3 regions of the Paenibacillus sp. GP183 genome follow, and region 1 is predicted to be linked to each of the others. Evidence: riboswitches for the same ligand, from Rfam matches in the RefSeq annotation. Region 1 holds a riboswitch; each other region holds the start of a gene.
The links. A riboswitch is a leader RNA that binds a small molecule or an ion and turns the genes downstream of it on or off. The one in region 1 is predicted to bind ZMP and ZTP.
Positions count from the first base shown of each region.

Region 1 (7,424 bases):
GTAGCATTTTTAATATAGATACTTTAATACAACTAACTGGATGGGAATTATATAGTTTTCTTAATTCATCTTTGAAAGAAGTAGACCCGGAATTAATCCATAACTTTTTCATTAAGTATGGGTTAATGGACAATCAACAAATAAGTAAGTCAGGATTTATTAATATTTATGAAGCAATACATGAGTTAGATAGTGAATGAAAGTATATCTAAGAAGGCATGTTACATCCAATAACACCATATTCACGCTGCGGGGCTGACGCCTCTTGGTCTGCTGGGGATATCGAAGAAGCATATTCAGCAGACACACCTGCGCCACTAACCGCATCGCGGCCCGCCCTTCAGACTTTAAGTCGTTGAGGCGTCGGGAACACAAATAACGTTAATAGAAATTGCCAGTCAATAATCAAAAAAGAAAGGTAAAAATCATGACAATAATAGCCACGTTTATAGCAGTAATATTAGCCGTATTGGCTTCATATTTTCTCGGATCGTTAGGGGGATTGATCTTATTATCATTAATTTTCGGGCTGACTTTAAGTACATATATGCGAAATAATGAAATACGCAACTTTCGTTGTTAGAGAGCTGGAGTTGTGGTAGAGACCAAACAGAAATAATGAAGACGCTGCAAAGTATGGTTCCTGAGTTAACAAGAATTAATAAGTCGTTAATAGAACATACGGGATTAAACGACATTGACGAAGTTATTAACGAAGTAATAGAACAAGTACTATAATTGGTTTTGTAGTAAAACAGAATAAACATGAAAACACAAACGAATAAGAACATTTGTACCCAAAGTAAAATAAAGGTAAAATGTAAATACAATTGAATCTTGGGTGGGCATGGTTTCCCTTCGAAAGGAGGTGAAGCCATGGAAGTAAAGGATGCAATAAAGATCATGTTCCTTTTTGGAATGTTTATTATTGCTCTTTTAACATACATCGGTAATAACAACAAGAGAAAGTAAAAACCCACCCAAAGATTGAACGCCTAAGGTGGGTTTTTATTTCCTGAATGACTTTGAGGGGAATATACCATCCAAGCCAATTGTATTGACCAAGTGTTAGCGCACTTGGTCTTTCTTAATAATATGATAACACACCTGAATTATTGCATCAATAATTTGGATTGAATTTTCAAAAAAGTTATCAAAGGATGAAAATAAAAATGACAATTAAATCAGTACTATTCGATTTTGATGGAACATTAGCAGATACATTACCTTTAACATTTTGTGCGTTTAGGTCTGTATTCCAAAAGTATGAAAACAAGCTAATGAACAACGAAGAAATAATAAATACTTTTGGGCCAACAGAAGAAGAAATTATTAAACTTAATATTACAAACAAGGAATTGGTGGATTCAGCAATTGAACATTACTATGAAATCTATGAAAACCATTTTCATGAAATGGTAAAAATGCCGAGTGAAATTGTAGACCTTATTAAAGATTTGTTCCGACAAAATATAAAAATGGCGATAATAACCGGTAAAAGCAGAAGATGTTTAGATATCTGTCTCAAAAACTTTGGTATTTCGGATTTCTTTATAATGTCTATAACAGGAGATGAAGTTACTAAACCCAAACCAGATCCAGAAGGGATTTTTAAAGCAATACAGCTAATGGATCTAAGATCACATGAAGTAGTTTTTGTCGGTGATAGTAATGCAGATATTATGGCAGGGAAGTCAGCAAATATCTTAACTATAGGTGCCAATTGGTTTGAAACAGTGCAAACCACAAATTTTTTAATGGAACCAGACCACATTTTTACAAGAACAGAAGATCTAAAGTCATTAATTAATAAAATGAAAGATATGTAATACAATGGAGGCTTGTTACCAAATGCCATGGCCTATGGTGCATTTTGCAATTGCAACAAATGTATCTTTATTAAATGCTTCTCCTAATTTTTTATTAGGTAGTATTGCTCCGGATGCTATACATATGAGAGACAATGCGACTAGGAAAGATAAGGGGATTATCCATCTGATTATTGAAGACAGATTTCCAAGCATAGAGATAATTAAAACAAATTGTTTGTATTACTTAGAAAAAAGTAATGTAACTACTTGGAAAGAGTACATATTGGGGTATTTTGCTCATATTTACGCAGATTTGAGATGGACCGAGACAGTTTATACTGATTTCGAGAGTAATTATCGAAGTGATAAAAATGACATAAGAAAAATATACAATAATGAAGTTAGTCAAGTAGAATTTAATTTGTTGAGGTCTGAGGATTGGGCTCGTTGCATTATAAGTGAATTGCAGCAATCTAAAGCATTTACAATTGAACCATTTGTTACGGAAACTGAAGTAAGTCAGTATAGAGATTTAAAGTTAGACTGGCTTCGAGATGATAGAAATGAACCAAAGATCAAGCCAATCTATTTTACAGGAGATATTGTGAGTAATTTTATTTTAAAGACATCAAACGAACTCAATGCATTATTTAATGAAATTCAAACAAACACTTGGAGGGACTCAATATGATAAACATGGATAAGATCTACCTCATCACCGATATTCCTGGCTTTTCACCTCAAATCAGTCGTTTAATATCTATGATGAATTACGCAAGACATACAACTTTCCAATCAGTCAAGGATCTTACAATGGATCAGCTGGATTATTTAATAGATCCTCAGAGCAATTCGATTGGTGCATTATTATTGCACTTTGCAGGGGTTGAATTTGCTTATCAAGTTGAAACTTTTGAAAGAAGAGACTTATCAGAAGAAGAATTATCCGAATGGGGACCAGCATTAAATTTAGGAGAAGAAGGACGAGAAAAAATTAAGGGAAATGATTTGAATTTTTATTTAAACCGTATGAAAGATGTTAGACTCAGAACTTATGAATTGTTCAAAACAGTTAATGATGACTGGTTAGATAAAGAAGAACCATTCTGGCATAACAAACCGGCAAATTATTATTTTATGTGGTTTCACGTTTTTGAAGATGAAATTAATCATAGAGGCCAGATTAGATTGATAAAAAAGAGATTGAAGGTACAGCAAAAAGACTGACTATGAGAAAGAAGGACAAAGAATGATAAAAGCAGTTATTTTCGATTTTGATGGTTTAATTATAGATACGGAAACACCATCATATATGGCTTTTAAAGAGATTTATCAAGGATATGGGATTGAATTGCTGCTGCCAGTATATGCTCAATGTATTGGAACATCATTTCAGCTATTTAATCCTTATACATACTTATCCGAACAAGTGGAAGTAGATATGGAAGAGGTTAGAAGTAAATTTAAAAGAGATTATGCATTATTACTAGAACAATCTGAATTAAGACCAGGAGTAGTAGAATATTTGATTAATGCCAGACGGTTAAATCTTAGGATCGGTCTTGCTTCAAGTTCATCACTATCTTGGATAGAACCACTTTTAACGAGATACAAAATAGCAGAATACTTTGATACAGTCCAAACATCGGATAATGTAAAAAATGTAAAACCAGATCCAGAATTATATATCAAGGCCTTAGAAGCATTGGAAGTCGAAAGGAAGCAAGCCATATCCTTCGAAGACTCACTCAATGGATTTAAAGCGGCTAAAGCTGCAGGGTTAAATTGTGTAGTTGTTCCAAACGATGTAACAAGACATTTTGAATTTGCTGATTATGATTTAATGATTGAGTCTATGGCTGATATGGATTTAGAAGAATTAATTGAAAATATTAATGTTAAGAACAGACTCATTAACTAACTCGAAGAAGTTTCACTACAATTCATTAGAGCAGCTAAAGTTGATCGGAGACGACTACGACAGACAAAAGGAATATACCCACCGGGTGAAACAAGAATATGGGAATCTAAAGAGATTATGAAGAAACGTGAAGTAAAGACGGCGAAGAACAGGACTTAATGGAAGGAAAAATCATGAAAATCAAAGTTGTTTTATTTTTGCTCGTAATCATAGTTTTCTTTTTTCCAAGCTTAAAACTTCAGGGAACAAGTAACCCTATAATAAGTAGAACACCTACTGAACAAGAATTAGTAAACTTTCAAGATATTCATGGAAAAGCTTTGGCAATAAAGTACTATAATGATCATGCAATTGTTTTGGGTGATAACTCTGGTTACAGTTTATCTATAACTAATGATAACAAACCTCAGTATATTGGAAGTTCATGGGGAGGTGCACCAGAACGAGTAGACGTAATTGCAGTGACACAAGAAACATCATTTATAGGAGTAATCGTTCACCGAAAAGATGTACTCGAACAAGGACGAAAAATGAAAATAAAATTTGAAGATGGAAGCATAGTAGAAATAACAATGAATCATGAAAAGGCTTTTATAGTAGATCACCCAACTGGCAAGTTAACCAATTCATCTAAAGCGAAAGTTGAAGTATTTAATAATAACAACGAAATGATTTATCAGAATTTTTGAATGGATTTGAGATATTTTGAAATAGTTGATCAAAGGCAGCTCGTATCGGCGAGTAATCCCTTGTATATTCGTTAGTTGACATTTTGCAATTTTCAGATATAATCAACAGTAAATATTTGGTATGTGCGACTGGCGATAACGTAGATGACTACGGGGGAGCACATATTCATAGCAGCCGTTCGCCTGGGCAAAGTATTTGATCCTATGATCAAATACTTTTCTATTTTAAGGAGATGGATTGCGATGGAACGAGCTAGGAATGTAGCTGTTTTGGTGTATGAGAAAGTGGATGGATTAGACTTTGTAGGTCCCTTTGATGTTTTTGCTACAGCAAGCAATTGGGGGAAAGATTTTCGTGTTTACACGGTAAGTGAAAAGGTACAACCCTTGAACACGATCAGTGGATTTACTATTTATCCCAAGTACAGCTTTGATGATTGCCCACCTCCAGATATACTAATTGTTCCTGGTGGAATAGGTTCCCGAACAGAAATGTATAATGAATCACTTACAACTTGGATAAATAATACGGCTAGCACGGCTGAGCTGGTGTTATCTGTATGCACAGGAGCTTTGCTTTTGGCAAAAGCGAATTTATTAGACGGATTGAGTATAATAACAAATCGAAGAGCAATAGATTTATTACGTCAAGCGGCACCGAGCAATTCCAGGATTGTTGAAGACCTTAGATACGTTGATAATGGAAAAATCATCATGTCAGCTGGTGTAACTGCCGGAATCGATGCGTCCCTTTATGTTGTTTCAAAGCTGTTGGGAATTGAAAGGGCTGTTGATACAGCATCAAAACTAGAGTATGAATGGAAAAAGTAACAATCAGATCCTGACGCTGATTAACGGCGTCACGGCAAAGAAAGGAAGTCCTTGTTTGGAAAATCAAAATCATTTTAAGGACAATATCACAAATCCCAATTATGTGATTGCAGCTTCATTAGCTGAATCAGAAGTTCCCAATACACCAGGAATTTACTGTATAATGATTCGTGATATTACAAGTATTCCTGAGCCTTATTCTGCTTGCTTAATAAACAGAGATCACAATATTCTCTATGTTGGGCAAGCATCAACCAGCTTATTAAAGAGGTTAGTTACTCAAGACTTAAGACATAAAAGCCCTGCTTCTTTTTTCAGAAGTATCGGTGCAATCTTTGGTTATCGACCTGTAATTGGATCATTAAGCCATAGCCGAAACGGTGCAAACTATAAATTTTCTGATGATGACACCTTAAGAATTATTGACTGGATAAATAAGAATCTAATAATAAACTGGATAGCCATGAAATCTGAACTGCTGAATGATATCGAGATTAAACTAATTTTAGAAGCAAAACCCATACTAAACATAAGACAGAACCCAAATAAATTGAAAGAACTCGTGAGCCTTAGACAAGAATGTAGAATGATTGCAGCACCAAACAGCGGAGGGAAACATGAATAATATCAAAGCAATCCTTTTTGATTTGGACAATACTATTTTGGATCGAACGAGCACCTTCAATAATTTTATTAACTCATTTCTGAAAACTTATTTCGATCATTTCGAAATGAAACAAGAAATATTCGACCGAATCATTTATCTTGATCAAGACGGATACAAAGATAAACAGGAATTGTTTTCTGAACTACTTGAAGAATTACCTTGGGAATTGAAACCACTTAAGACGGAATTATTAGATTTCTACAGCACGGAATATGTTAAAAATGCAGTCTTAATGGAGCATGCCAGAGAAATAGTTCAGCACCTAAGAAAGAAATACAAAACGGGATTAATAACAAATGGCAAAACCGTAATTCAATATGGGAAGATCGATCAATTAGAAATCAGAAATGATTTTGATCTGATCATAGTTTCAGAAGAAGCAGGGATCAAGAAACCAGATCCAAAGATATTTGAATTGGCATTAAGGAAGCTGGAATTAAGTCCGGAACAATGCATTTTTATAGGAGATCATCCTGTTAACGATATCGAAGGTGCAGCAAAAATCGGAATGAAGACTATTTGGATGAAAGTAAATCAACCCTGGAAAGATGGTTTAACAGCCAAACCATTGCATTCCATTGAAAGATTAAATGAATTATATGAGTTGATCTAAGATGAGGCTTATGATCCGCATTTTATCAATGAATGAAGGAGTGTTATCTTATGGATGAAGCCCATTCTGTCTCCTCAAAAGGGATCGTATACCTCGCTTATGGCACAGCCTTACTCTACTCCTTCCTGCCTCATGCTCCATGGGTCATATTAGTTCCAACTGCTTTCATGCTTCCCTTATGGTTCTTACTCATTGCTCGTTTCCTTGCAAGGAGGTAGAATTCTGATGGATAAAATACGTTTTCCCATTGGTCAGTTTGAACCCATAATCAATCCTACTTTCGAGGATAGGGTCAATTTCATCAATCAGATCCCAGAAATCACAAAGAAATTAAGAAATATCATAAAGGATCTCAAGTCTGACCAGCTTAATATCCCTTTTCATCAAAATGGTTGGACAATCAAACAAATCATACATCACTTAGCTGATAATGATATGAACGCATATTTAAGGCTTAAGAGGGCGTTAACCGAAGAAGAGCCGATGTCGAGTACTTATCGAGAAGATTTATTTGCAGAGTTAAACGATTATAGGGATGTCCCGATTGAAAACTCACTTTTTCTACTTGAAACATTACACAGTCGGATCCTTATTCTCGTTAATGGTTTAAAACCGAGTGACTTTCAAAGAAAATTAAGAACCCAAGTACTAGGGAGTATTACAATCGATACAGCACTTCATCGGTTTGTATGGCATAATCTACATCACATTTCTCAAATAGAATCTCTAATAAATAGAAGTGGTTGGTAAGTTAATGGAGAAGATAACAGAGGTTGCTGAAATGAATAATAATAAGTACAGAGTGTTTGTTTATAAGGAAATTTAAATCAGAAGAGGAGGAAATATGAGCAGACCAATTTATGATCTTATAGGAGTTGGATATGATACAACT
Region 1 is NZ_FNSW01000001.1:1,071,056-1,078,479, reverse strand. Features, by position in the region: gene BLV33_RS05305 (toll/interleukin-1 receptor domain-containing protein) at 1-200, shown strand, start outside; gene BLV33_RS30615 (competence inhibitor ComI) at 877-972, shown strand; gene BLV33_RS05300 (HAD family hydrolase) at 1,173-1,829, shown strand; gene BLV33_RS05295 (hypothetical protein) at 1,852-2,502, shown strand; gene BLV33_RS05290 (DinB family protein) at 2,499-3,038, shown strand; gene BLV33_RS05285 (HAD family hydrolase) at 3,061-3,732, shown strand; gene BLV33_RS05280 (hypothetical protein) at 3,906-4,421, shown strand; ZMP/ZTP riboswitch at 4,537-4,617, shown strand; gene BLV33_RS05275 (DJ-1/PfpI family protein) at 4,665-5,252, shown strand; gene BLV33_RS05270 (GIY-YIG nuclease family protein) at 5,308-5,877, shown strand; gene BLV33_RS05265 (HAD family hydrolase) at 5,870-6,532, shown strand; gene BLV33_RS05260 (YfiT family bacillithiol transferase) at 6,758-7,282, shown strand; gene BLV33_RS05255 (class I SAM-dependent methyltransferase) at 7,377-7,424, shown strand, end outside.

Region 2 (7,424 bases), 2.9 Mb from region 1:
TTTTTGAACCACTTGATCGAACGTTCAAGGTCAGTTACTGGCAAATAGATGTCTTTCATGGAAAGCAGACTCATTCACTGTTCCTCCGATCATATGTATCTTTGGGTATTGTTTTCTGACTTTATTGTACCTCTTCTAAATTTTTCCAACAACAATGTTAAAAATCATCTATACTACCCGTTCGCAAAAAAAAGCAGCTACCAAAAGCAAACCACAATTAAGCTATCGTTTCCCGTTAGTCAATCATGCAGCGCAAGCACTGCACCACAGATGATGAAAATGGTTAGAATCCGTCAATACTGCTACTATGGCTGGGAGAGGAAGGTCGATGAACTATGGTGCCATAGAGCCCATCCGTTAGTCTGACTCCAACGACCACGGTGCATCACAGATTGTCGCTCCCTTTTGGGAAGCACTCATGGGAGATTAATCCTACTCTGGTTGCTGCACCAGCCTCATTTTCATTTTCAGCCTTGAATGGTATTTGGTACTTTAATTTCATATCTCTTCTCAGGCACAGCCTTTTTTTAAAAAATCATTCGGCTAGGTCTAATTTATTATTGTCTTTTTGAGGTTTTTCGCGGATTTAATTTTCATGGGAGTTCAAACCGCGAGGTTAAAGGACGGCTACCCTAAAGATAGCCCTTTCCTTCCACAACATGAAGAAACTTAACTAATCACCCGTGAGATAAATAAAATGTCCACTAGCTGTCAGCAATTTCTTGAACGTAGTAAAGAGAGAAGTTCATCAAATATACCAGGATTTGCACAAACTATTTCTTCTCCGCATAATTCAATTGGAATATTCGCAGGGACTGATCCAACGTGGCCAATAATGTTTTTCTTTTACGCTGTTTTCGTAAATATTGTTGCTAAATAGCAATAATATTGTCAATGCTTTCTTGCTTTGTAATAAATGAACGAAAAAGCAAAGAAGGAATGGAATAAATATGATGCCAATATAAAGAGATTTAACTATGAGCGTTAGCAAACCTTCTTGTTTGTAATTTAATGACATGAAACCAAAGGCTACGATAAAAGCCCATGAAATCAACAGGATAATTCCTAATCTATACAGTTTTTTCATATAGTCTCTCTCCTAAGCCATTTCTTTTAGAAACTGAACAGTCGTAAAATTTGACGACCACGCGAAAACAGCCTTCTTTTAAGACGCGGTTAATCATATTATAGTTTCAACTTTTTGAACATATTAGATTCACACATACAAAATGGCGACCAATTCGGCCGCCATTTTTTCAGTTTTAATTCAAAAATGTTGCCAATTATCCCTGTCGATAGAAGTGTCATTTCGTACTTTTGCACCTCAAAACGGCACCCGTTAGTGATCTTCTTCGTTGTTTATATAGCAACATCGTATAAATGTGCGGAAATTAAAGGTTCAGGGTACTTGTACTCGAGATATGCAAGGCAAGATCCTTCCTTCTTTTTTCACAATCTCATTCTTGATTTCGCATTCAAATGTTCAAAACTTTTCTTGTTCCTGTTACCATGTAGATGACCCCTTCACCAATATTGGTTATATGGTCCGCAACTCTTTCTAAGTGATGTGCTACCAAAATCAAATGGGTTAGTTGACGGTTTTTTTTCGCTGTTTCAGAACTCATTAATTCAACCATTTCGGACATGATGCTGCTGTAAAGTGTATCGACTTGCTCTTCCTTCTCCGAGAGTGCGGCGGCACGATGCACGTTTCGCTCCGTGTAAGACAACAAACTCTCCAACAGCATTTCCTTAGCCAGATTTACCATTCGGGGAATGTCTTCCAGCGGTTTTACCAGTTCTTCGCCACTCAATCGAATGGTAATCTTTGCAATATCGACAGCATGGTCAGCGATACGTTCCAAGTCTGTGGAAATCTTCAGTGCCGTTCCAATAATACGAAGGTCGCTGGCCATCGGCTGCTGCAGGGCGATCAATTGCAAGCATAGTTCTTCAATATGTTGCAACGACTCATCAATTTTATCATCGCTATCAATAACGTCATTCGCCAACTTATCGTCGTGACGAGCTAGGGACTCCCCGGCTGAATGGATCATATGCTTCACACTTGCTCCCATATCAAGCAATTTTCGCTGCAATTCATCTAAAGAATGGTGAAAACTGGATCTAGCTTCCATGCTTCAGCCTCCTTTCCCCATTTCGGAAAATTTTCACTTGAAAATTCCCCTTACCACAAACAATTTCCAAATCCAACAATAATTACACTATGCCCCAATCCCATGTCAATGATTTTAATCGCATCAAGCTGAGTGGCATCATCAAATTCTTTAATGATTACATTGGCATGCAAATGAACATTTGTCCGTCCTTTTCATTCAAAAGAAATCGTCCCGTAATCCTGTTCAATTTGCCAACTTGCTAATAATGAAACTACTTGTCAGTATGATATTCGGTTTCCTTTTTTTCTTTTCCTTCCTATCCCAATACCTAAATATTTTTTGATCCATTCAACACCAGTGTACCGGAACCTAATTAAGTATTCGCTTATAAAAATAGGGAAATCTTGACATGATATAGTAGAGGTGATGCCCATGAATTTTGAACTTTACATTAAACTAACCTTTGCCCTGTTTTTAGGATTGCTTATCGGTATAGACCGGCAACTCAAACACAAGCGACTGGATATTAATACGACCATGGTCATTTGTGTTGCTAGTTGTTTAATTACGGTCATATCTATAGAATCGGTAACGAAGTTTGCTGTCCTTGGGCTTACCAACCGGGATCCCATGCGTTTAGCAGCACAAATTGTAAGCGGAGTAGGTTTCTTAGGCGCCGGAATTATTTTGAGAAGAAACAATGATGTGATTTCTGGGCTTACTTCTGCAGCCATGATCTGGGCCGCTTCCGGTCTCGGTATCGCAGTTGGCGCAGGCTTTTATTTAGAAGCGTTGTACGTAGCTGGTCTTCTTTTACTAGCCGTTAATGTATTGCCTCATGCGATTAAACGGTTGGGTCCGGTCAAATTAAGCCAGCGGGATGTATCCGTAAAAATTGTCATGGAAGCCAATTACAAACTAACCGATCTGATCAAAACCATTGAGGGTAAGGAGCAAACAGGAATAGAACACAATCAAAAGGTAATGGATATTAGACATTTGAAAATTAAAGATTTGGATTCAAGCTTCCAACAAGTCGAATTAATTCTAGCCGCACCTGAGAAACAATTTACAAGCGAGATCTATTATTTTATTAAACGCATTGATCATGTTGTATCGGTGGAGGTAGAGCATCTATAAATAAATAGCACCTATATCGTTACACCAGAACCTCAAAAAAAGCCTTATTATTCAGGGCATTTATCGTTTAATCAATAGGATGCGGTCGAAGGGATTTGAACCCTCACGTCTTGTGAGCGCTACTATAAACTACCGCTTCGCCTTATAAAACTCATGGTATAGCTCCATCAGTGCCCGGTTCTCTATTCTTGACACATACGATCGAGAAATTCCCAGCTCCTTAGCAATTTCCCTCTGCGTCCGTTCCTCACCACTGTGCTCAAAGGCCAAACCGCCACATCACGACTTCCTTCTCCCAATCATTTTGACGATGTGGAACACGAAACAAAACAATGTAAAAAATGATTTGCCACCATGATGGTTAATTTTAGCAATTGTGACTATAGAATGCCCTTACAGAAATAGTACACAAAAAAGCCACGCCGTCATGCCAATTATGATAGTCCTACCTGGATACGGGTTATGAAACAACTCATTTTCAAAAGTAACTATCGAACTCCCCTCAAAATCATTTCAAGTATTTGCGCTACACCATCATTATCATTTGTATCCGTTATTTCATCTGCTAAGTTCTTTAACTCATCGACTGCATTCAACATCGCAACCGAATATGCTGATATCTTAAACATTTCAATGTCGTTGTAATCATCACCAAAAACGATAATTTGGGAAGTGTTAATGCCATAATGACTAATTAGTTTTAGTATTCCAGTAGCCTTAGAAACTGATTTATTCATCATCTGAACAAGTTTCCCTTTGTCAGTTAATAAATAATTAACTTTTTCTTCGAATAATAGACGTAATTCCTTTGGCTCACCGAAATCAGTTATTAATATCTTTGTTGCTAAATGCTGCTTTAACTCCCTATACTCACATACTATTGGATGGAATAAAGGGTTATACACGGCATTATCCAGGATTTTATGGTTAGAGTACCAATGGTCTTTAACTTCAAGGCTTATTACACAATCTGGCAGCTTCACTGAACAATAATCCAATATATCTTCTGTAGTTGTTCTGTCAATGGGTATGTGTTCTTCTAGTCCCGCCTTTACATCCACGATCAATGCGCCATTATAAAATACAAATGAGGATATATCTAACAGTTCAATCGGTAGTAATGCCCGAACTGATCTAGGTGGTCTGGCTGTTGCAACAATGATCTTCATTCCGTTATGGCTGCATCTTAAAACTGCATCCAAATTTCGCTCGGACACTTTCTTACTTGAATTTAATAGAGTCCCATCAAGATCAAGAACGATTGCTGAAATATCCATCTCTTTCACCTCCAACCAAAAACAAAAAAAGCATTCGATCAGATTTGACCAAATACTTTGCCCAGGCGTACGGCATATAAATATGTGTTTCCTCGTGGTTATCCACGTTTACGCCAGTTACACATACCAAATATTTACTAAATTATATTAGGAGAATTAATTCAAGTCAAGGTATTATTGTGCATTACTGCCTGATAGTTGAGTAGGCTACCGATGATGCCGGCAGCCTGTTCGTAATGATGCTATCGTACCCGTCCCTCGGTTTTAAGGGGTTCTCTCACGTATACTCACTCATTCGCAGGATTTCATCACCATTGGATACAGTGATCGTTAGGGATGTAAGCTGATGAGAGCCCGCCGTTACATTTTTGGGCATACGGGAATAGAAGAAATGGCTGGAACATTTCCTTAAAGCCTTTTTCTACTGCACGTATACTCCACAAAATCCCTGGAAATTCACCATCCCATGGCTAGCGTAACAAGTGACAAAATCCTATTCAACGTTTTTTGTTAATTCTAATGAACCGCTCCCCAAATTTCATGTAATGTCTTCGATATGTAAAATAAAAAGCCGCGATACTGGTCCGCGACTCCAAAATTTGATATTCAACTTTATGCATTACGCTGTTTTTGCAGTCTTTGTTGTTTTTTTATGTACAGCCTTTGCCTTTTTAATTTTACTCACAGCGTACTTTTTAGAGTTAGCCTTAGTAGTTTTCTTAGCTATTGTATCCTTTTTCTTAGCATGAGTTACGGTGTGTTTAGTTTGAACGGTAGTTTTAGTAGCAGCAAAAGCAGAGCTTGTGAAACTAAATAGTAAACAAGCGGAAAGCCCTAATACGAGTAACTTCTTCATGTTGATTTGTTTCCTTTCTCGTTTTGTAAGTGCCAACAAAGGTGCTGGCTCCTTTAAGGAAAGTATAGCACAAACAGTTTACTTCTTTCGTTAAATATTGTCGGAGTCCAAGCCCTTATTGTAGTTGATCGTCATTCGTTTCCTTATCTTGACCTTCTTGCTTATTATCTGCTTGTTCCTGTTTATTGATTTTTCCAGTCGCAGCATCTACATTAACTTCCGTGATTCGACCATTGCTGTCTTGAATCTGTACATTGTATACAGCTGTGCCATTTTCATCTTCCAGTTGAACATCTTTTACGGTTCCTTGAACTTGTGCCGTAGCAATGGTGGTGCTTTGCTCTTTTGTAATTTTGGCTTGCTTCTGCAGAGCGACTTGACTTAAATCAGCGGCTTCTTTATTTTGGTCATCTGCTATCGGTCCTCCATCATCGGCTGTCTCTTGGTCGTCTGTTGTTGTTATTGTCGTGTTTGCGGTAGAAGTTCCTGTAACTGCCGCGAATGACTGATTATGTGGCATTACGATCAGGCCACCTCCAAATATCAAACTTGCTGCTACGGTGCCCACAACGATTTTCTTACGAATCGATTTCACAGTCTCATACCACCTTGTTTTCCAAATTTATCTTACATTGTTTAGGGTAACCATAATTTCTGAAGATAAGCTTAATGGAAAATGAGATTTAGATGAGATTATAATGAGTAAGTTTTAAAATGTTAGCGGTTGTGCGGATGTATCCATAAAAATAAAAGAAGACCTTTACGTTTTTAGGCATATGTACAAAAACATTTATTTTGTGATGAAGTACAAAGAGGACCCGCTGTCGCGGATCCTCCTGTTTAGATGACATTTGCATAAAAATAGGTGTTCAGTTCAAAAGTACACAGTAGCCCATGTAGTATAGAATCCACATAAATTGAAGTTACACAGACTCGAATTTAGTTTTAATCGAACTTCCTTTATTTTGTATTGATCAGAACTGTACGTGTGTCAGCATCCCAGTCCACTCGTACCCCAAAGCTCTCACTGATAAATCGAACTGGTACAAAAAGCCGGCTATCTTTTAATACAGCTCCAGTATCCAAAGCAACAGTATTGCCATCAACTATTGCAGTGTTTGACCCAGTCATTAAGCTAATCTGTTTCCCATTTCGCGTTATCTTCACTGTAGTATTATCTTTATCCATGGCTACATCAGCACCTAATGCTTCACTCACAAATCGTACAGGAACCATTGTGTGCCCGCTATCCTGATCAACGTAAGGCTTTGCATCCGGAAATACTTTTAATGTACCATCGACTTTTACCCCAACGTCGTCTTGTTGTTTTTCCGTAGAACTAGCGTTACCAACCGTAAACTTAAAATTACCTTTAACAGGATCACCATCATCCGCAATGATCGACCAATTAACTTGATATATTCCCGGCTTAAGTGGGGAGTTCAAGCTTACTTGCAACATATCTACATTTTCTTTGGAAACAGCACCATCATTCAGATCCACGCGATCTCCGTTTTCATCGGTTACAGTAACAGGAATAGTAGCAGCTGTAATTTGTTCGTTAAATAAGATCTTTACCTGCTGGGGAGATGTGGTTAATAAGGCATCACTCTTTGGTTCTGAGTTCACGACTGTGGAATGAGCATAGACAGATTGAGAAAAAATCAATAACAAAGACATCAACACACCTACGATAATAAAATTTCTTTTCACATCATCACCCTATCTTTCTGAAATAGTTTTTTTCACGCCACCACCCTCAATCTACTATAACCTGGGACAAAGAAGAATAACTCGAAAGGGCTATTTTCCGGCTCAGATTTGACAAATCCGTTATTGCGGCACGATTTGGAACTAACCTTCTACAGAAGAATATTAGGTACTATTCCCTCATCAATTAATTGTTTTTTCCTTAAACCAATCAATTCATCAATATCATTAACATTTGCTTTACGATATTTCAACCTCACACCACTACTATATAAAATTCCCTAGTAAGTACTTCATTTTACCATGGATTCTTATTCAACT
Region 2 is NZ_FNSW01000001.1:3,936,583-3,944,006, reverse strand. Features, by position in the region: gene BLV33_RS19465 (VOC family protein) at 1-74, opposite strand, end outside; gene BLV33_RS19460 (hypothetical protein) at 794-1,087, opposite strand; gene phoU (phosphate signaling complex protein PhoU) at 1,476-2,138, opposite strand; gene BLV33_RS19450 (MgtC/SapB family protein) at 2,553-3,260, shown strand; partial or broken gene BLV33_RS19445 (sigma factor-like helix-turn-helix DNA-binding protein) at 3,390-3,512, opposite strand; gene BLV33_RS19440 (HAD family hydrolase) at 3,749-4,537, opposite strand; ZMP/ZTP riboswitch at 4,590-4,668, opposite strand; gene BLV33_RS19435 (hypothetical protein) at 5,157-5,429, opposite strand; gene BLV33_RS19430 (PepSY domain-containing protein) at 5,509-5,988, opposite strand; gene BLV33_RS19425 (stalk domain-containing protein) at 6,354-7,106, opposite strand.
Region 2: another riboswitch for ZMP and ZTP. It lies ahead of BLV33_RS19440 (HAD family hydrolase); the one in region 1 lies ahead of BLV33_RS05275 (DJ-1/PfpI family protein).

Region 3 (7,424 bases), 1.1 Mb from region 1:
CACCCCCAAGTTTCTAGAAGCATATCAATAGTTGTATTTATTGTAAATCATTTATTTTAACATGAAATCGGAATGTGGATAACTCCAGCCTGTGGATAACCTTCGATTGGACTGCGGTATCTGCTGTCGGGTGTGACGATCCGTTGGACAGTGTGTCCGATTTCACATTGCCAGAGAGATCTACTGATTTATGGCATGCCAAAGAAGCCTGCATTTCTACAGGCTGCTTTCTTTGCTTTGGCGCTGTGAATGAACTGCTAAGCCGTTTGTATGCTGGGCCTGAACCGTTCAGCAAGTGCGATGAACTTCTGATGCATTGTCCTCACGATGACAGCGAGTCCCGGATTGGGAGCAAGACGAACATGCTGATACCGTCCGGAACCCACGACATTGCCGGGAACCCGGATCACGGCCCGGCGGATCGTTTGCACCTCGCATTGTTGCATAGATTCCGGCATCAGTGTTTGTTTAAACCAGACCATCAGGTTGTAGGCAATTGCTTTGATCCAACTGAACAGCAGGTTGCGGAGCATCGAATGTTGGCTGTTTTGCTCTACCGCATAGCCTTCTTTCAGCTCGTCGATGCGATTCTCAATGTTGGCCCGCTTGTTGTAGGAGCGGAGTAACGGCAACGGCTTGAGATCCACATTGGTGACGATCGCCTGAAAGGAATACGTCGTGAGCGTCAGGGTCAACTGGTCATCAGTCGTACGCTCGGTTTCATGGGCTTCCCGGTAGATGACGCAGCGTCTTGCTTGCTCCCAGTTGGTAAGGAGAATCGGGATGTCGGCAGCGGCCCAACGATGGTCTTCGGTCGCAAACGTGATGTCCTCTTGCTTCTCCGCCAGCGTTTCCCAGAATGCCGGATGTTGCTGAAGGTAAGCAATCGCCTTCTTGACGGTTGCTATCTTCGGCAACTTGAAGATGTACTGCCAGCCGCGTTGTTCGGCGTATTCCATAACAGCGGCGTCAGCAAAGCCGCAGTCGGCCCGGATACCTTCGACAATCCATTCCGGCGGCAACATCGCTTCAACTTCCTTGACGAACGATAGTAAATCTTTCATGCCGTTCGTGTTACCGGGATTCAGTTGCAGATGGAGCAGTTCGCCGCTTCCGGCGATGAAAGCAACCCGGATCTTGTAAGAAGGCCGTCCGTGGTAACGCGGATTGTAGCCGTTTGTCGCACCTTCTTGTTCCCCGAATAACGTAATGACCGTATCATCGATGTCGATCCAGACCAGACGCTTTTCGCCCGTTTGCGCTTTGTTTGCCAGTAAATCCCGATTCAAAGCGACGAGCTGAATGAGATGGCTCCAGGAGAGCTTGTTCAAGAAGCCGCGAAAGGTACTTTCGTCAGGAAAACGGTCGATACCGGTAACGATCTGGTAACCCGGATCCGACTGGAGTGCATTCATATGCTGGAAGCGCGTGTGACCGAGCAGTGCGCAGTCCAGCAGTTGATCGACAAGCTTTCCGGCTGGGTAAACACAGTTGGCTTTTTGCTCCAGATGGAAGTGACTTTCGATCAGGGCGTCCAGACCGATAAGTTCCTTGAACCGAGCGAGGAACTGGAAGTTCCCGGCTTCCGTGACGGTGTCGTTGTCGAAGGTGACCGGTCGCAACTTTTTCAGGATATTCTTGATTCGGCGACGCTCCTCGAGAATTTCAATTCGGCGTTCGCGGCGTGTTTTTCGTTCTGGTGCGTGGTTCGTTGTTTGTGGTACCATGTTGCTAGGGACACTCCCTCTCGTCGGTTATTCGTGGTGGTTTAACCTTTGACAAGAGGCTTGCAGTGTCCTGTTTATTTTGCAAAAAAATTAGCAACTTTTTGTGACTAAAAAACCTTGACCCGACACGGATCTATCAACTTTTGACGAGGTTACTTTCCGATTTCATGTTTAACTATATAAGTTGAATTAAAGGTCTTCCAACAATTTCCCTGATTCCATCCTGATACAAAGACGGTCGATTATGTTCAGTGGATCCTTCTTGATCTGTTCCATGAACGTATGCACGTTTTTTCGGATTTCGGCAACTGTATGGTAAAAGACATTATTGACTACATCCGCCTTCAACCATTTCCACAGACCTTCTACGATATTGAGTTCGGGGCTGTACGGAGGTAGAAAAACCAGTTTAAGCCGACCTTGCTGCTCCTTAAGGAATGATTCAAGCAGTTTCGCATGATGAATTCGGGCATTGTCTAGCACCATTACTATTTTGCCTGTAGGGTATGCTGCTACGACTTTCTTCAGAAACACCAAGAACTTATCCGCCGTGTATTCATCATCTTCCTGCCATACGATATGACCCGTCACGTAATTTACTGTAGAAAAAAGCTTTACTCCGCGATGTTTGCCGGTTGTTTTGATGATCCGCTGCTTGCCTTTTTCAAACCATGTATGTTGAAGAGCTTGATAATCACGGATCATGGCTTCATCTTCAAACAATAAATGATCAATTTCGCCGTTTTCGTAATTTTTTTAACTCTGGAAAGGTGTTTTCGACAAACTCTTTTTGCTTCTCTTCGTCAGCGGCAGCTAAGGTATACGTTGGCTTTGTGTAGCTCATACCCAGACGATGCATCATCAAGGAGACTCCTCTGAGGGAGTAGTGCTTCCCAAACTCACGGTTAATGTACTCACTGATTAATTCAAGCGTCCAGTTGAATTTTGCCGTAAATCCAACCTCATGGGGCAGGGATTCGATAATCGTCTTCTTAAGCTCAGTTTGCTGCTCCTTCGTAATTCGTACATTGCGACCCGGAGAGAATTTCATCTGCAATCCATCTAAACCGGATGTTTGATAGTGCTTTAAGTACGTCCTTACCGTACGCTCCGATCTTCCAAGGATGGTGGCAATCAGATTCTTATCGTGTCCAAGCAAATGCAAACGAATGGTCTGGTATCGCTCAAACATTCGACGATCTTTTTCGTGTTTTAATCGTTTCTCAACTTCCTGTAGTTCCTTATTGACTTCCAACTCCATCACCCGTCCATAAGTGGTCTTTACTTATTCAACGTTTGATGGGTAAAAATCCTTTCCATAATCAGGAAAGAGTAAAATTCAACTTATTTAGCTCCGATCATTCAAGACATATATATATACAAAACCCCATATTTTGTGAACATGTTACTGCGGCACCTGCCAAAGCGTGCCAAACAAATAGAAAGGCCCTATTTTGCCACTTCTGAAAATGGCTCGTAGGGCCTTTTGTAGGCTTCTGGAAATGTTTTGTTTATGGACATGCACACAAAAGTGGGTGTTTTGTGCATAAGTGAAGAGCTGCCGCGAGTTTCCTTGTCTTCTGGCCTATCTCGCGATCGTCGCAGACCTTTTATAGAATTTTTGCGTCATCCATAGCAACACTCTACCATCAACCGCATCGCCAAACGTTCTAAATTGTCCCTTAACGGACTATTTTCAACTGAACGTCCAAACTATAACCAATGCTATGCTCTCCAAAGGGTTCTAAGCCACATTCTAACGGTTTTGACGACAGCCGGCCATCATTACTCGTAGGGCATGAAAATATTAGACAATTTCCCCGCCTGATAGTAAGGGTAATCCATCATCTTTTGAATCTTTTTCGCCACATCTATATTCGTTAATGATTCAACAAGGTACAAACCTAAATCAATAGAAGCTGAAACACCTCCGCCCGTGAAAGTATTCCCATCCCGTACAATTCGGGCCTTAACTACCTCTGTGCAATAAGGAATCAACAATTCGTAAGCAGATGGGTTCGTTGTTGCCATTTTACCAGTTAAGAACCCCGCGGCACCTAAAAGTAAAGCACCCGTACAAACAGACACTTTGTACTCTACATTGCGAGCACTTTGGATCCAAGAGACAAACTCTGCATCGTATCTCAGTTCTCTGGTAGGCATACCGCCAGGAATAAATATCAAATCATACTTAGATAGATCTGGGTAAACATGCTTTACCTTTATTGTCATACCACGGTCGTCTGTAATTTCCTCGTGATTTGCACAGAGATCCCACGACACATCTTCTTTAACATTTAGAATTCTTAGCCAAGATACCGCTTCATAAAAGCCGACAAAATCCAATGTTGTCATCTTTTCAAAAAGAATATAAGCTATTTTCATTCCATAACACCTGCCCTTTCATGAATGGAACAAAAAAAGCATTTGATCTAAGATCAAATACTTTGCCCAGGCGAACGGCGTATGAAATATGTGCTTCCTCGTGGTACTCCACGTTTCGCCAGTCACACATACCAAATATTTACTTTATTATAGTCCGAAAAATCTAATATAATCAAGTTAATTTTTACGTTCTCCTGCCAGTTAGGTCAGCAAAGGCTATCGATCATGTCGACTTTAAGTTGTTTATTGAGCAAACGTTTCCGTTAGCTGAATACGCGGCTTCTTCCACCAGGTTCCTGGTGTATCAAGCCGAGGTTCCGATTAATGCATTTGAGATGACCACCAAAGAACTAGTCAAACTTTTTACCGTTGTTTTTTGGGATCAACGCGGTACGGAACAACACCCTGTTGAGATTTCGCATTGGATAACGCCGAGCATTCTCGGAAGGCGAAATGTTTGCAACCCAAGCATTTGTTATAGTCCAGTTGGAGCAAAGAATAGTCAATCGCTTCTCCCGTGTGTGCAAAGAAATGTTCAGCTCCAATAAGTTCATAATGTCCTGTCTTCTTTAATACCTCCAGTGGCTGTGGTAGAATGCCGGAAATCAGCACGATACCGCCTAACTTTTTGAAGTGTTTGACCAAACTAGATAAATTGAATTCACCAGTTGTGTCCATGATTGGCACTTTACCCAACCGAAGAAGTAAGATTTTAGGTCGAAGGTGAATGGTGTCCATTATGGACTTCTCAAACATGTTGGCGGCACCGAAGAAAAGAGGACCTTCGATTGTGTAAATATTGAGCTGTGGGCAATCATGTCCTTCTGTAACCATATGGGCTTTAACCTTTTCCGAGGCGGGATCGGGTAAAACTTTTGCAACGGTTAAAATTCCGCTCATTTGCTTAACAAACATTAACACTGCCAAGATTAAGCCAACTTCAACTGCTGTTGTTAAGTTTGTAAAAACCGTTAATAAAAATGTGATTGCAAGCACGATGGAGTCACTTGTTTTGGTTTTCAGAACATGGGTAAATTCCTTTCGCTCACTCATGTTCCAAGCGACAAACATGAGGATCGGAGCCATGCTGGCAAGTGGAATTTCTGAAGCGTAAGGAGCAAACAAAATAAGAACTAGGAACACCACTACGCCGTGGATGATGCCAGATAAAGGTGATACGGCTCCGTTTTTGATGTTAGTTGCCGTTCTCGCTATGGCTCCTGTTGCAGGAATACCACCAAAGAGGGGAGTGATTATATTAGCGATTCCTTGTCCAATTAACTCACGGTTACTGTTATGACGTTTTCCCGTCATTCCATCTGCTACAACTGCTGACAAGAGCGATTCAATTCCACCTAACATTGCAATTATGAATGCCGGTCGAATTAATGTTCCGATTCGTTCCCACGTTATTTCGGGAATGTGAAAGTCCGGCAAGGAATTCGGTATGGCTCCAAATGAGGAGCCAATGGTTGCGACATGCCCTTTAAAGAACAAAGCTGCAACAACAGTGGATACAATAAGCCCAACTAAAGAACCAGGCACCTTCAGCAAGTACCTCTGTGTAAGTAAGATAACTGCAAAACAAATCACTCCAGTGATCACACTGTAGATACTAGTTGTTTCCAAGTGAGTAATGATCTCTTTCATGTTGGATAAGAAGTCTTCATGTTTATCAATATTTGTTAGACCCAAGAGGTTAGCAATTTGACCGCTGAAAATAATGACTGCGATTCCTGCCGTAAATCCGATTGTCACAGGACGCGGGATAAACTTAATTAAGACACCTAGTTTAAACACCCCCATGAGAACCAAAATAATACCCGCCAAAAATCCAGCAATCAATAAATTTTCATACCCGTACTGCATGACAATCGCAAAAAGGATTGGAATGAACGCACCCGTTGGACCACCGATTTGAAATCTTGAACCACCAAGCAAGGAGATTAAAATCCCGGCAATGATGGTCGTGTAAATACCGTATTCCGGTTTAACACCAGAAGCAATAGCAAACGCCATTCCTAACGGAATGGCTATAATACCGACAATAAGTCCTGAAACAAGATCTTTACGTAAAGAACCTATGTGATAGCCTTCAAACCGTCCTGTCCATTTCATTTGAAAACCTTCTTTTTTGTATATTTGTATATTTGATTATTTGAATATACAGCAAATACTACTACTCCCACAATTAATTCATTTAATTCAAACACGAAAAAAGGGTTTCCGGTATAGTACTTCGGATCGCCAAGTTGTTACTGACTTATTGTTCTTTTCTATTCTTTTCTAATTCCTTCGAGAAGTGAAATGGCATCAACAAGGTGATTATCAAATATCTGCTTCGCCACAGCTAATAAATCTTTAATCAGCGGGTCACGTAATGAATATACCACCGTTGTTCCTTCCTTTAAGCCATACACAACATTTTTATTGCGTAACACCGCCAATTGTTGAGAAACGGCAGAGCCTTCCGAACCCAAAATGCTTTGCAGCTCATTTACATTTTTATTGCCTTCACTCAATACTTCCAGAATACGAATTCGCATTGGATGTGCCAATGCCTTGAAAAAATCGGACTTGAACAGCTGAATATTTTGATATTGGTTCATTACAGTTGCTCTCCTTAATATTCAAACTTTTGAATATATGAATATAATATCAAATTAAACAAAAGTATAAAGTGAAAATTTCTATCAGGTTGACCTCATTTCTTTTAAGTAATAACCGGAAGAACAGAATATAAAAAGCCTGCTCCTGACATATTGTCAAGAACAGGCTGCGATGACAAAGTACTATAGTTTTACAACATTCTCCGCTTGAGGTCCACGTTGGCCTTTAACAACATTGAATTCAACACGTTGCCCTTCGTCCAAAGATTTGTATCCATCGCCTTGAATGGCAGAAAAATGAACGAATACATCATCACCGTTTTCCCTTTGAATGAAGCCAAACCCTTTTTCCGAATTAAACCATTTGACAGTACCTGTTTCCATTAATAGATAACCTCCAAAGTTTTAACATAATGCCCGCCACAAAAATGGGGGTATTTACAGTATATCTCATCAAATACGCAAAACATGTAGAATCTTGTCTTCAAATATATAAGAGATTTAGATCATGAAGTGTTAAACCTTGCATTGCTACATTGGAACACTAACTTAAACATTTGCTTTGCTTTAAGCCCTAAATGTGTTCTGCGGCACAATGCCTCCCGGACGTAAAGGCCGCAACTTTATAAGCTTTCAAATTACTCAAGATGTGATAAACTGTATGTTAAAATATCTTCTTACAAATTACATTTTAACCGTTTGC
Region 3 is NZ_FNSW01000001.1:2,158,881-2,166,304, forward strand. Features, by position in the region: gene BLV33_RS10740 (IS1380 family transposase) at 258-1,727, opposite strand; one part of gene BLV33_RS10745 (IS630 family transposase) at 1,917-2,474, opposite strand; one part of gene BLV33_RS10745 (IS630 family transposase) at 2,476-2,988, opposite strand; gene BLV33_RS10750 (DJ-1/PfpI family protein) at 3,513-4,112, opposite strand; ZMP/ZTP riboswitch at 4,170-4,248, opposite strand; gene sulP (SulP family inorganic anion transporter) at 4,476-6,230, opposite strand; gene BLV33_RS10760 (ArsR/SmtB family transcription factor) at 6,389-6,721, opposite strand; gene BLV33_RS10765 (cold-shock protein) at 6,905-7,105, opposite strand.
Region 3: another riboswitch for ZMP and ZTP. It lies ahead of BLV33_RS10750 (DJ-1/PfpI family protein); the one in region 1 lies ahead of BLV33_RS05275 (DJ-1/PfpI family protein).